3 regions of the Cyanobium sp. NS01 genome follow, and region 3 is predicted to be linked to each of the others. Evidence: predicted binding sites of a transcription regulator. Region 3 holds the regulator's gene; each other region holds the start of a gene.

Region 1 (3,268 bases), 280 kb from region 3:
CAGGTCGTCGGGGCCGTCAGGCCAGAGCACGAGCTGATCCCGCTGGCTTCCCGTGAGGGCCAGCCAGTGGTTGAGCCGCAGTTTCACACCGCAGAGATCGAGCTTGCGGCGCAGGCAGAGGGGAATGCAGCGCCAGTTCCCGACGAAGTCGCGCTCGAAGCCGAAGCAGTGGGAGCAAGGATGGGAGCCTTCAGGAAGCATCGTGTCTCCACTGGATCAGGGCACGCAGCTGATCCAGCAGCGCTCCGCTCTGGACCAGATCTGTGGCGCGGGCCACGCCTGCAGCCAGATCCTGGCAGACACCGCCATACCAGAGATAGGCCCCGGCATTCCAGATCAGGGCGGTGGCCAGGGGCCCCTGGCCACCGAGAGCGGCCAGGGCCTGCTCGCGCCAGCTCTCGAGATCCTGCCAGAGGGCATCGTTGTCGTAACAGCCGTGGTCGCGCGGGTGAAGGATCAGGCGCTCCCCATCACCTCCCTGGGCCCGGGCCGTGATGCAGGCGCGGCTGATCGGCAGGTCGGTGCTGCCCTCGAGGCCTTTCACCGTGATGGCCATCGCCTCGCCGGCCAGTTCCAGGGCCTTCCAGGCCCGGCTTTCGGTGGGGGGATGCACGAAGCCGCTCACCAGCAGGTGGGGGCCCTGATGGGCGGTCCAGAGCAATTCGAGGCTGGCCACGGGGGGGCGCTTGCCCAGGTCGTCGCGGATCGGCGTGAGGCTCTCCGCCAGCGGGAAGTGGTCCGGTTGGTGCACCAGGGCCAGGCGGTGCTGCGTCAGCCCTGCCTGCACCGTGGTCAGGTCCAGCCCCTGCAGCTCCAGCCCCAGGGCGGCGAACAGCTCGATGGCCGGCACGCCATATTTCACCGGCATGCGGCCCCCCCCCTGCAGTACCACGGGCAGCCCGGCCGCACTCAGGGCCAGGGCGGTGAGCGGATAAATGGGGGCCGTGCGGGTGCGGCCGTCAAAGGGCATGCCGAAGCAGAGGGCAGGCTCGGCACTGCGCAGGCTCGGCCCCAGGCGCCGGTAGACATCCAGCATTCCGGCCAGTTCCTGGGGCTCGGGCCGACGGATCCGATGGGCGATCAGAAAGGCGCCGATCTGGGCCGGCGTGGCCTCTTCGAGCAGCATCAGTTCCAGCGCGTGGCCGGCCTCCTCCCGGCTCAGCCCCCGGCTGGTGTGCTCGCCACTGCCCACCTTCTGCAGATAGTGCTTGAAACGCTCACGGCCAGACAGAAGCTCCACAGCAGGGGCATGGCCGTTCAGTCCGGTCTCAGGCGAGGCGTTGGGCAGGGTGCCGGAAGGGAGCGCCATCAAGGGCTGAGGGGAGGGGGCAGCGTGGGCCGCACGGGCTGCATGGTCGAGAACTCCATGCTGTCACCAGTGATCGTCCAGCGTGTGCCCCACCGAACAAAGGCCAGAACGGAAAAAAGTATCAACCGACACTGAAGACATCCTGAAGATTGGCACCGGGGCCAGGCGGCTTCGGTTCGGTACCAACCGCTGCATCCCGATGGCCCCCTGGCTGGAGACAGTCGACCCTGAGACCTGGGTGCGCCGATGCGATTTGCTGCCTGCTGCGGGCTTCTGCTCGGATGCCTGCATGGTCTGGTGAGCCTTGAGCTGCGGCCCAACAGCGTCGTTGAGGCGCCTGGATCAGCTCTGGTGGGGGCCTGGAGCCCTGCCCCCCCAGCCGGCGCCGGCTTCTGAATCCCCTCATCCAGCTTCGATACTGGAGTTTGTTCTTCGGCAGCTCCGCCATGGCCACTCCGCTGCAGGCCACCCGTAGCGCCAGCTCCCCCCTCGGCGTCGCCCTCGCCTTCGTCGGCATGTTTGTGGTGGGGTCCCTGGGGGTTCAACTGCTGGCCGGTCTGCTACGCGACGCGGCGCCTGCCGCCTCCGCCGGGCGAGCCGCCTCGGTGGTGGCCCATCCCGCCACCCTCTGGAGTGCCCTGGGGGAGCGCTGAGGCCAGCCAGGTCAGGGATAACAGATCCGTAACGACCACGACACCCGGTCCTGCCCCGCGCCTGCAGGATCAGTGAAGGTCTGTGATTGCAGATCCCAGCTCATCTCGAAGGGGAGACGCAGCGCCATGGCGCTGCCCTCCCATTCCGGACAACGCATCCCTCATTGGCGTTCACCGGCCTCATCCCCTCCCGACCGATGGGGTGAGGTGTGGTGGTGCCGTGGGGTCCTGTTCACGGCCGCGTTGTCTGGGCGTGCCTCCGGTGCGCCGCTTCCCTCTTCCATGAGCACTCCCACGACCCCTGAAGCGACCACTCCCAGCTCCGGCCTCACCAAGGTGGAGCAGGCCAAGGCCGATCTCTGCGGCCTCGATCTGCAACCCCAGCTGGCCGAGCTGGCCGCTGCCGGCTGGGACAGCCTCGACGAGGCCACCCTCACCATCCGGCTGAAGTGGATGGGCATCTTTTTCCGGCCCGTCACCCCCGGCCGTTTCATGCTGCGGCTGCGACTCCCGAACGGCGTGGTCAGCGCTGAGCAGCTGGAGCTGCTCGCCGAGGCGGTGGATCGTTGCGGCGAGCACGGCAGCGCCGACATCACCACCCGCCAGAACCTGCAGCTGCGGGGCCTGCTGTTCGAGGACATGGCGCCGCTGTTGGAGGCCATGGAGCGGGTGGGCCTGACCAGTCGCCAGTCGGGACACGACAACCCGCGCAACATCACCGGCAACCCCCTGGCCGGCATCGATCCCGAGGAGATCGTCGACACGCGTCCCCTCGTGCAGGCGATTCAGGCGCGGCTGTTCCAGCCGGATGGCCCCCGCAACCTGCCGCGCAAGTTCAACGTGGCCGTCGGCGGTGCTCCCGACAGCTTCCTGCTCCACAACGACCTCGCCTTCCTGCCCGCCCATCACGCCGGCGAGCTCGGCTTCACCGTGATGGTGGGCGGCTTCTTCTCAGCCCAGCGCAACGAACTCGCCATCCCGCTCGGCCTGTGGCTGCGGGCTGATCAGCTGCCTGATTTTGCCCTCACGGTGCTGTTGCACTTCGAGCAGAACGGCAATCGCAAGCTGCGCAACAAGAGCCGGCTGATGTATCTGATCGATGAACTGGGGCTTGAGACCTACAGGGACACGATCAAGGCGGCCTATGGGGCGTTGGCCGGCGGCGAGGCGATGGCCTCGCTCCAGCCCCACGACGGCACGCACCTGGTGACACGGGCTCCCCGGGATGGCCTCGGCTGGAATGCCCAGGCCCAGGAGGGGCTCGGCTGGATGGGCCTGCACGTGCCGATGGGCCGTCTCGATGCCG
Region 2 (3,268 bases), 1.1 Mb from region 3:
AAGCGCGGTGGGGTGGGAGGAGCCCTGGATCTGGTGCGCCATCCCAGTGCCCACCATCACATGCGCGTGGTGGCCGGCGTGGAGGCCGAAGCTGCCGGCCGCCAGCTTCGGCACTGGTTCAGACAGCGACGGCAGCCGGCCGATCCGATGCCGCACCAGGATGGAAGGCTGGCAGTTCGGTGCGGAACAGCTCCAGCAGGCGATCCACGTTTTCCGGCTGACTGTTGAAGCCCATCAGCCCGATCCGCCACACCTTGCCGGCCAGGGCACCGAGACCACCACCGACCTCGATGCCATGGGCGTTGAGCAGGTGCAGGCAGAAGGCCTTGCCATCCACGCCCTCGGGGATGCGCACCGTGGTGAGGGTGGGCAGACGCAGGTGCTCAGGGGCATGCAGGGAGAGGCCCAGATCTTCCAGGCCGGCCCAGAGCCGCTCGGCGTTGCGGCGGTGGCGGGCCCAGGCCTGCTCCAGCCCCTCCTCGGCCAGCAGCCGCAGGGCCTCGCGCATGCCGAAGTTCATGTTCACCGGAGCGGTGTGGTGATACACCCGGTCGCTGCCCCAGTAGCGGTTCAGCAGGGTGACATCGAGATACCAGTTGGGCACCTTGCCCTGGCGGGCTGCCATCTTGGCTTCAGCCCGGGGCCCCATCGTGAACGGACCCAGCCCGGGAGGGCAGCTGAGACCCTTCTGGCTGCAGCTGTAGGCCAGATCCACCTTCCAGTCATCGAGGTACACGGGCACGGCACCAAGCGAGGTGACCGTGTCCAGCAGCAGCAGGCAGTCGTGGGAACGGCAGAGGTCGCCGATGCCATCCATCGGCTGGCAGATGCCCGTGGAGGTCTCGGCATGCACCATGGCCAGCACCGCCGGCCTGTGCAGCTTCACGGCCGCCTCGATCTCCTCGTAGGTGAAGGCCTCACCCCAGGGCCGCTCGATCGTCACCACCTCGGCGCGGTAGCGACTGGCCATGTCCACCAGCCGCAGGCCGAAGTAGCCCTTCACGGCCACCAGCACCTTGTCACCCGGCTCGAGGGTGTTGGCCAGGGTGGCCTCCATGGCGGCGCTGCCCGTGCCGCTCATGGGGATGGTGAGCCGGTTGTCGGTCTGCCAGGCGTAGCGCAGCAGCTCCTGCACCTCACCCATCAGCTCCACGTACAGCGGATCGAGGTGGCCGATCGGCGTACGGGCCAGGGCCTGCAGCACCGTGGGGTGGGCATTGGAGGGCCCTGGGCCAAGCAACAGACGATCGGGCGTGGCAATGGGCCCGAGCGCACGGCGATGGGCGTTGTTGACGGAGGGCAGCGCAGACAAGGGGCCGGGGGAGGAAAAGGTGAACGTTCGGACTCAGATCCTGACAGTCAGCCTACGAAGCACCACCGCAGGCCAACCGTCAGGAGGATGTCGGGAGGATTCAGCGGGCGCGCACGTTGCTGGCACCCAGCCCACGGCAGAGGTGCTCGAAGGGCGGGCGCACCACGGCGGCCAGGGCCGAGGGGTCAGCGTTGGCTTCGGCGGCCAGCAGCTCGCACACCACATCGCCCATCAGCGCAATGCTGCGCACCGTGGGGCCGGTAGGCACCCCGAGGCTCTTGTAGGTGTCGTCGAGGCCGTTGAGCACCCGCTCGTTGAGGATCGAGGCATCAGCGGCCACCAGGGCATAGCTGGCGTAGCGCAGGAAATAGTCCATGTCCCGCAGGCAGGCCGAGAGGCGGCGGGAGGTGTAGGCGTTGCCACCGGGCAGGATCAGCTCGGGGTCATCGAGCCAGAGCCGCTGGGAGGCCTCGCGCACGATGGCGGCGGCCTCGCGGTTGATCAGCTCCACGGCCCGCAGCCGCAGGGCCGATTCGGCGAAGTAGGCATTGATGCGATCGATCGCATCCCGGTCGAGGTAGCGGCCCAGCTGGTCGTAGAGGCCGATCAGACCGGTGATGGCATCGCGCATGGTTCGAAAAGTTCGACGCACCTGCGGCGGAAGCTAGCACTCATGACTGGCCAGAACCCAGGCGTAGGGCGCGATCTGGCCGATCTGAGAGAAACAGTTACGCAAGCAGGCCTGGAACTTCGGTAGCAAGCGCTACAGGTTGACGGTTGGCGGGCTCCCTACCTTCCGGCCACGCCGCCAAGGGCCGGCACCACCCCTGCATTGCTCCATGGCCAAAACCGCTCAGGACGTCCTGCGTCAGATCCAGGACGACGGCATTGAGTTGATCGACCTCAAGTTCGTTGACCTGCATGGCAAGTGGCAACACCTCACTGTCCACAGGGATCTGATCGACGAGGACGCCTTCACCAGTGGGGTGGCATTCGACGGCTCATCCATCCGCGGCTGGAAGGCCATCAATGAGTCGGACATGGCGATGGTGCCTGACCCGGCCACGGCCTGGATCGACCCCTTCTACAGCCACAAGACCCTCAGCCTGATCTGCTCGATCCAGGAGCCGCGCAGCGGTGAGCCCTACGGGCGCTGCCCGCGCGCCCTGGCCCAGAAGGCGCTCGAGTATCTGGGCTCCACCGGCATCGCCGACATGGCCTACTTCGGGCCCGAGCCGGAGTTTTTCGTGTTCGACGATGTGCGCTTCAACTCCGGCAACGGCAGCAGCTTCTACAGCGTCGATTCGATCGAGGCTCCCTGGAACAGTAACCGTCAGGAGGAAGGGGGCAACCTGGCCTACAAAATCGCCCTGAAAGAGGGTTACTTCCCGGTTGGTCCCAACGACACGATGCAGGACATGCGCAGCGAAATGCTGCTCACCATGGCCAGTCTGGGGGTGCCGATCGAGAAACAGCACCATGAGGTGGCCACGGCGCAGCACGAGCTCGGCATGAAGTTCGCCGAGTTGATCCGTGCCGCAGACAACGTGATGATCTACAAGTACGTGGTGCGCAACGTTGCCAAGAAATACGGCAAGACAGCCACCTTCATGCCCAAACCGGTGTTCGCCGACAACGGCAGCGGCATGCATGTGCACCAGAGCCTCTGGAAGGGAGGCGATCCCCTGTTCTTCGGTGAAGGCACCTACGCCAACCTCTCCCAGACGGCCCGCTGGTACATCGGTGGCCTGCTGAAGCACGCCCCCAGTTTCCTCGCCTTCACCAATCCCACCACCAATAGCTACAAGCGTCTGGTGCCCGGTTTCGAGGCACCGGTGAACCTGGTCTATTCCCAGGGCAACCGCTCAGCAGCCGTGCGGATTCCGCTGACCGGCCCGAGCCCCAGGGCCAAGCGCCTGGAGTTCCGCTCCGGCGATGCCCTCTCCAATCCCTACC
Region 3 (3,268 bases):
TGGGCATAGGCAGCCGCCAGCAGCAGGTTGAGCCGGCGGGCCAGCTGATCGGGGCTGCGCAGGCCGGCCTCGATCGTGGTGCGGGCCATCACCTCACCGGCGGCCACCACCCGCCGATTCGGACGCAGGTCGGGGAAGGCCAGCACCTGTCTCTCGCCGCGCAGCACGTTGGCGGCCGAGAGGATGCTCACCACCCAGGTGCCGGGTCGAGCCAGCAGCCCCTCCAGACGGCTGATGTCGTTGCTGGGCACCAGCAGGATCTGCCGATCGACCGCCTCCCCCGGCAGCACGCGCCGGAAGGCGTTGAGGTTGGCCTGCTGCAGCAACGCCGTGATCACCTCCTGGGCCTGGCCGGGGTTCTCCAGCTTCACCTTGGCGCTGGCCAGGGACTGGCCGGTGGTGATCACCACGTCGCCGCGCCGCAGGGCGATCAGGTTGTTTTCGAGCTCACGCAGCTCCTGGGCCCCTGCTGCGATCCGTTCCCGCACTGCGGCCAGTTCAGCCTCGGTGCGCTGGATTTCAGCGTCCCTGCCCCGCACCACCTCGCTGAGGCGAGCGCGTTGACCCTCCAGGCTCCGGTTCTGTTGTTCGAGCGCCACCTTGTCGCGCTCCAGCCTGGCCCGCTGGGCCTGCAGGGGGGCCAACTCCTTGCGCAGGGCGGCGCTGCGCCGCTCGGCCTGGGCCAGCTCCTGCTGCACCTTGCGCTGGCCGGCCTGAGCCCGGGCCACCTCCGCCTGGCTGGTGCTGAGGCGCTGGCGACTGGCCTCGAGCTGGCTGCGGGTGCCACTGAGCCGCTCCTCCAGCTGGTCGAGCTCGAACAGTCCCGTGCGCAGGCGCTCACTCACCAGCAGCATCAGCCCGAGGGACATGGCACTGATCAGGCTGCCTGTCAGCACCGTGATCAGCACGGCGGTGCGCCGCGGCCGCAGCTTGAACAGACTCAGCCTGGCCTTGCCGACCCGGCTGCCCAGGCGGTCGCCCAGGGTGGAGAGCACGCCGCCGAGAACCAGCAGCGCCAGGATCAGCAGCCAGCCCGACACAGGTGTCCTCGTATGGAGCCAGTATCCCGCCTTGGCCGCTGGGCTTCAGGCCGATGTCAGCTGAAGCGCTTGGCCAGGGCGATCGGATCGAACACGGTGATCTTCTTGCGGTCGATCTGAACCAGCCCTTCGTTGCGCAGGTCTCCCAGCAGGCGGGTGATCGTCACCCGGGTGGAGCCAATGGCCTCGGCGATGGCCTGGTGGGAGAGACGCAGGTCGATGGTGATGCCCTCCGAACCCGGCACGCCGAAGTCGCGGCAGAGCACCAGCAGAAAGCTCACGAGCCGCGAACTCATGTCGCGGTGCGTGAGGGTCTCGATCATGGTTTCGGTCTGCAGGATCCGTGAGGAGAGCCCCTGCAGCAGCAGCAGGCCCACGCTGGCGTCCTGTTCGATCGCCTTGCGCACAGAGGTGGCCGGTGCGCTCAGAAGCTCCACGCGGGTGAAGGCGATCGCGTGGTAGAAGCGGTCTGAGCGCTGGCCAGTGAGCAGGGAGAGCACCCCGAACAGGCTGTTTTCCCGCAGCAGCGCCACGGTGATCTCCTCTCCGGATTCGTACACCCGCGAGAGGCGAACGGCTCCGCGCCGCAGCAGGTAGACCCGCTCGGCCGGATCCCCCGGGAAGAAGATCGTCTTGCTGCGCTCGATCGCCTCGACGCTGCTGCCTCCCAGGGCCCGGATCACCTCCAGCAGGGTCTGGTTGCCCTGGCCGGCGGCCCCCATGCCGCCCACCACCCCTGGTGCACCGCTGCTGGGTGTGTTGGCCGTACGGCTGAACCCGCGTGTGGCGCCAACCATGGCTGGGTCAGGCATATGGGCGGACCCTATAGATGCGATGGGGGCCCCCATGTAGCAACAGGCACCTTTTGGGGGCCGGTGAGTCCGGGCGCACCGGCGTGCGTGTGGGTGGACCCACCACAGGTGGTGGTTGTGCCCAGCGCTACGCCACGCGACCGCTACATTCAGTCCTGCGTCGCTGCAGGGTCCATGGCCGCCAGTCTCTCGAGCAGCCCCGGTTCCGGAGTCCGGCTCGAGGTGGTGGGTTCCGCGCCTGCCGAGGCCGCTGTGCACACGGCCCATCGGCCCGTGGCCCCTGTGGCTCTGCCTGCGGCGGCCCTTCCGGCGACCGTGCGTCCGCTGCGCCGGCTGGCCCAGCCGGAGGGCATGCTCCAGGTCCACACCGCCCCGTTCCGGGGCAGTGTGGCGGCGGTGCTCAGCCTGGCCCTGCGCAGCGCTGGCCTCGGCAGCCGGGTGCTGGTGAGTCAGCTGCTCAAGGGTGGGGTGGAGCAGGGGCTTGCCGCCAGCCCCTGGCTCTGCGGCCGCCTCCAGTGGCTGCGGCCGGCCGTGGCCACCTGCCTGGCCGAACCGGCTCCAACCCATGGCGGCGAGATCCTGGAGGCAGTGCAGGAGGTCTGGGCCTTCAGTCGCCAGCAGCTGCTCCACGGCAGCGTCGACCTGATGGTGCTCGATGAACTCGGCCTCGCCGTGGAGCTGGGCTACCTGCCCCTCCAGGAGGTGCTCACCACCCTGGAGCTGCGGCCCCCCCACCTGGATGTCATTCTGACCGGACCCTCCATGGCACCTGAGCTGATGGCCCTGGCTGACCAGGTCACCCAGCTCCGCCGCGGCTGTTAGGCCGGCCTCCGATGCTCAAGAACGACCGTTGGATCAAGCAGCAAGCGTCCGGCGGCATGCTGGAGCCCTTCCAGGGCACGCTGGTCCGCCACCTCGACCCCGCTCAGGCCAGCAGTCCGGTGCTCAGCTTCGGCTGCTCCTCCTACGGCTACGACCTGCGCCTCTCGCCCCAGGAATTCCTCATCTTCCGCCATGTGCCCGGAACGGTGATGAACCCCAAGCGCTTCAATCCTGCCAACCTGGAGCCCGCATCCCTGCACGAAGATGCGGATGGGCGGTATTTCATCCTGCCCGCCCATTCCTATGGCCTCGGGGTGGCTCTTGAGCACCTCAGGGTGCCGCCCAACATCACGGTGATCTGCCTGGGCAAGAGCACCTACGCCCGCCTGGGCATCATCGTCAACACCACTCCCGCCGAGGCCAGCTGGGAGGGCCACCTCACCCTGGAGTTCAGCAATTCCTCAGGGGCTGACTGCCGCATCTATGCCGATGAAGGCATCTGTCAGCTGCTCTTTTTTGAGGGTGATCCCTGTGAGACAACCTACGGCGACCGGGCAGGAAAGTATCAACACCAACCTGAACGCGTGACCCTGG

What was found. The regulator NtcA, encoded in region 3, controls nitrogen genes in cyanobacteria. The targets are predictions, from matches to a motif close to GTANCNNNNGNTAC.
Region 1: the regulator NtcA is predicted to act here: its motif matches at 1,428-1,441, upstream of CyaNS01_RS14055 (anthranilate phosphoribosyltransferase family protein).
Region 2: the regulator NtcA is predicted to act here: its motif matches at 2,066-2,079, upstream of glnA (type I glutamate--ammonia ligase).

The regions. Positions count from the first base shown of each region.
Region 1 is NZ_CP047940.1:2,692,175-2,695,442, reverse strand. It holds gene CyaNS01_RS14060 (nitrate reductase associated protein) at 1-201, opposite strand, end outside; gene CyaNS01_RS14055 (anthranilate phosphoribosyltransferase family protein) at 191-1,309, opposite strand; gene CyaNS01_RS14050 (hypothetical protein) at 1,556-1,705, shown strand; gene CyaNS01_RS14045 (hypothetical protein) at 1,756-1,962, shown strand; gene CyaNS01_RS14040 (ferredoxin--nitrite reductase) at 2,245-3,268, shown strand, end outside.
Region 2 is NZ_CP047940.1:1,286,237-1,289,504, forward strand. It holds gene CyaNS01_RS06645 (nucleoside deaminase) at 1-228, shown strand, start outside; gene CyaNS01_RS06650 (alanine--glyoxylate aminotransferase family protein) at 119-1,312, opposite strand; gene CyaNS01_RS06655 (allophycocyanin subunit beta) at 1,413-1,943, opposite strand; gene glnA (type I glutamate--ammonia ligase) at 2,152-3,268, shown strand, end outside.
Region 3 is NZ_CP047940.1:2,411,515-2,414,782, reverse strand. It holds gene CyaNS01_RS12700 (DUF3084 domain-containing protein) at 1-1,040, opposite strand, end outside; gene ntcA (global nitrogen regulator NtcA) at 1,097-1,762, opposite strand; gene CyaNS01_RS12690 (cob(I)yrinic acid a,c-diamide adenosyltransferase) at 2,027-2,674, shown strand; gene dcd (dCTP deaminase) at 2,686-3,268, shown strand, end outside.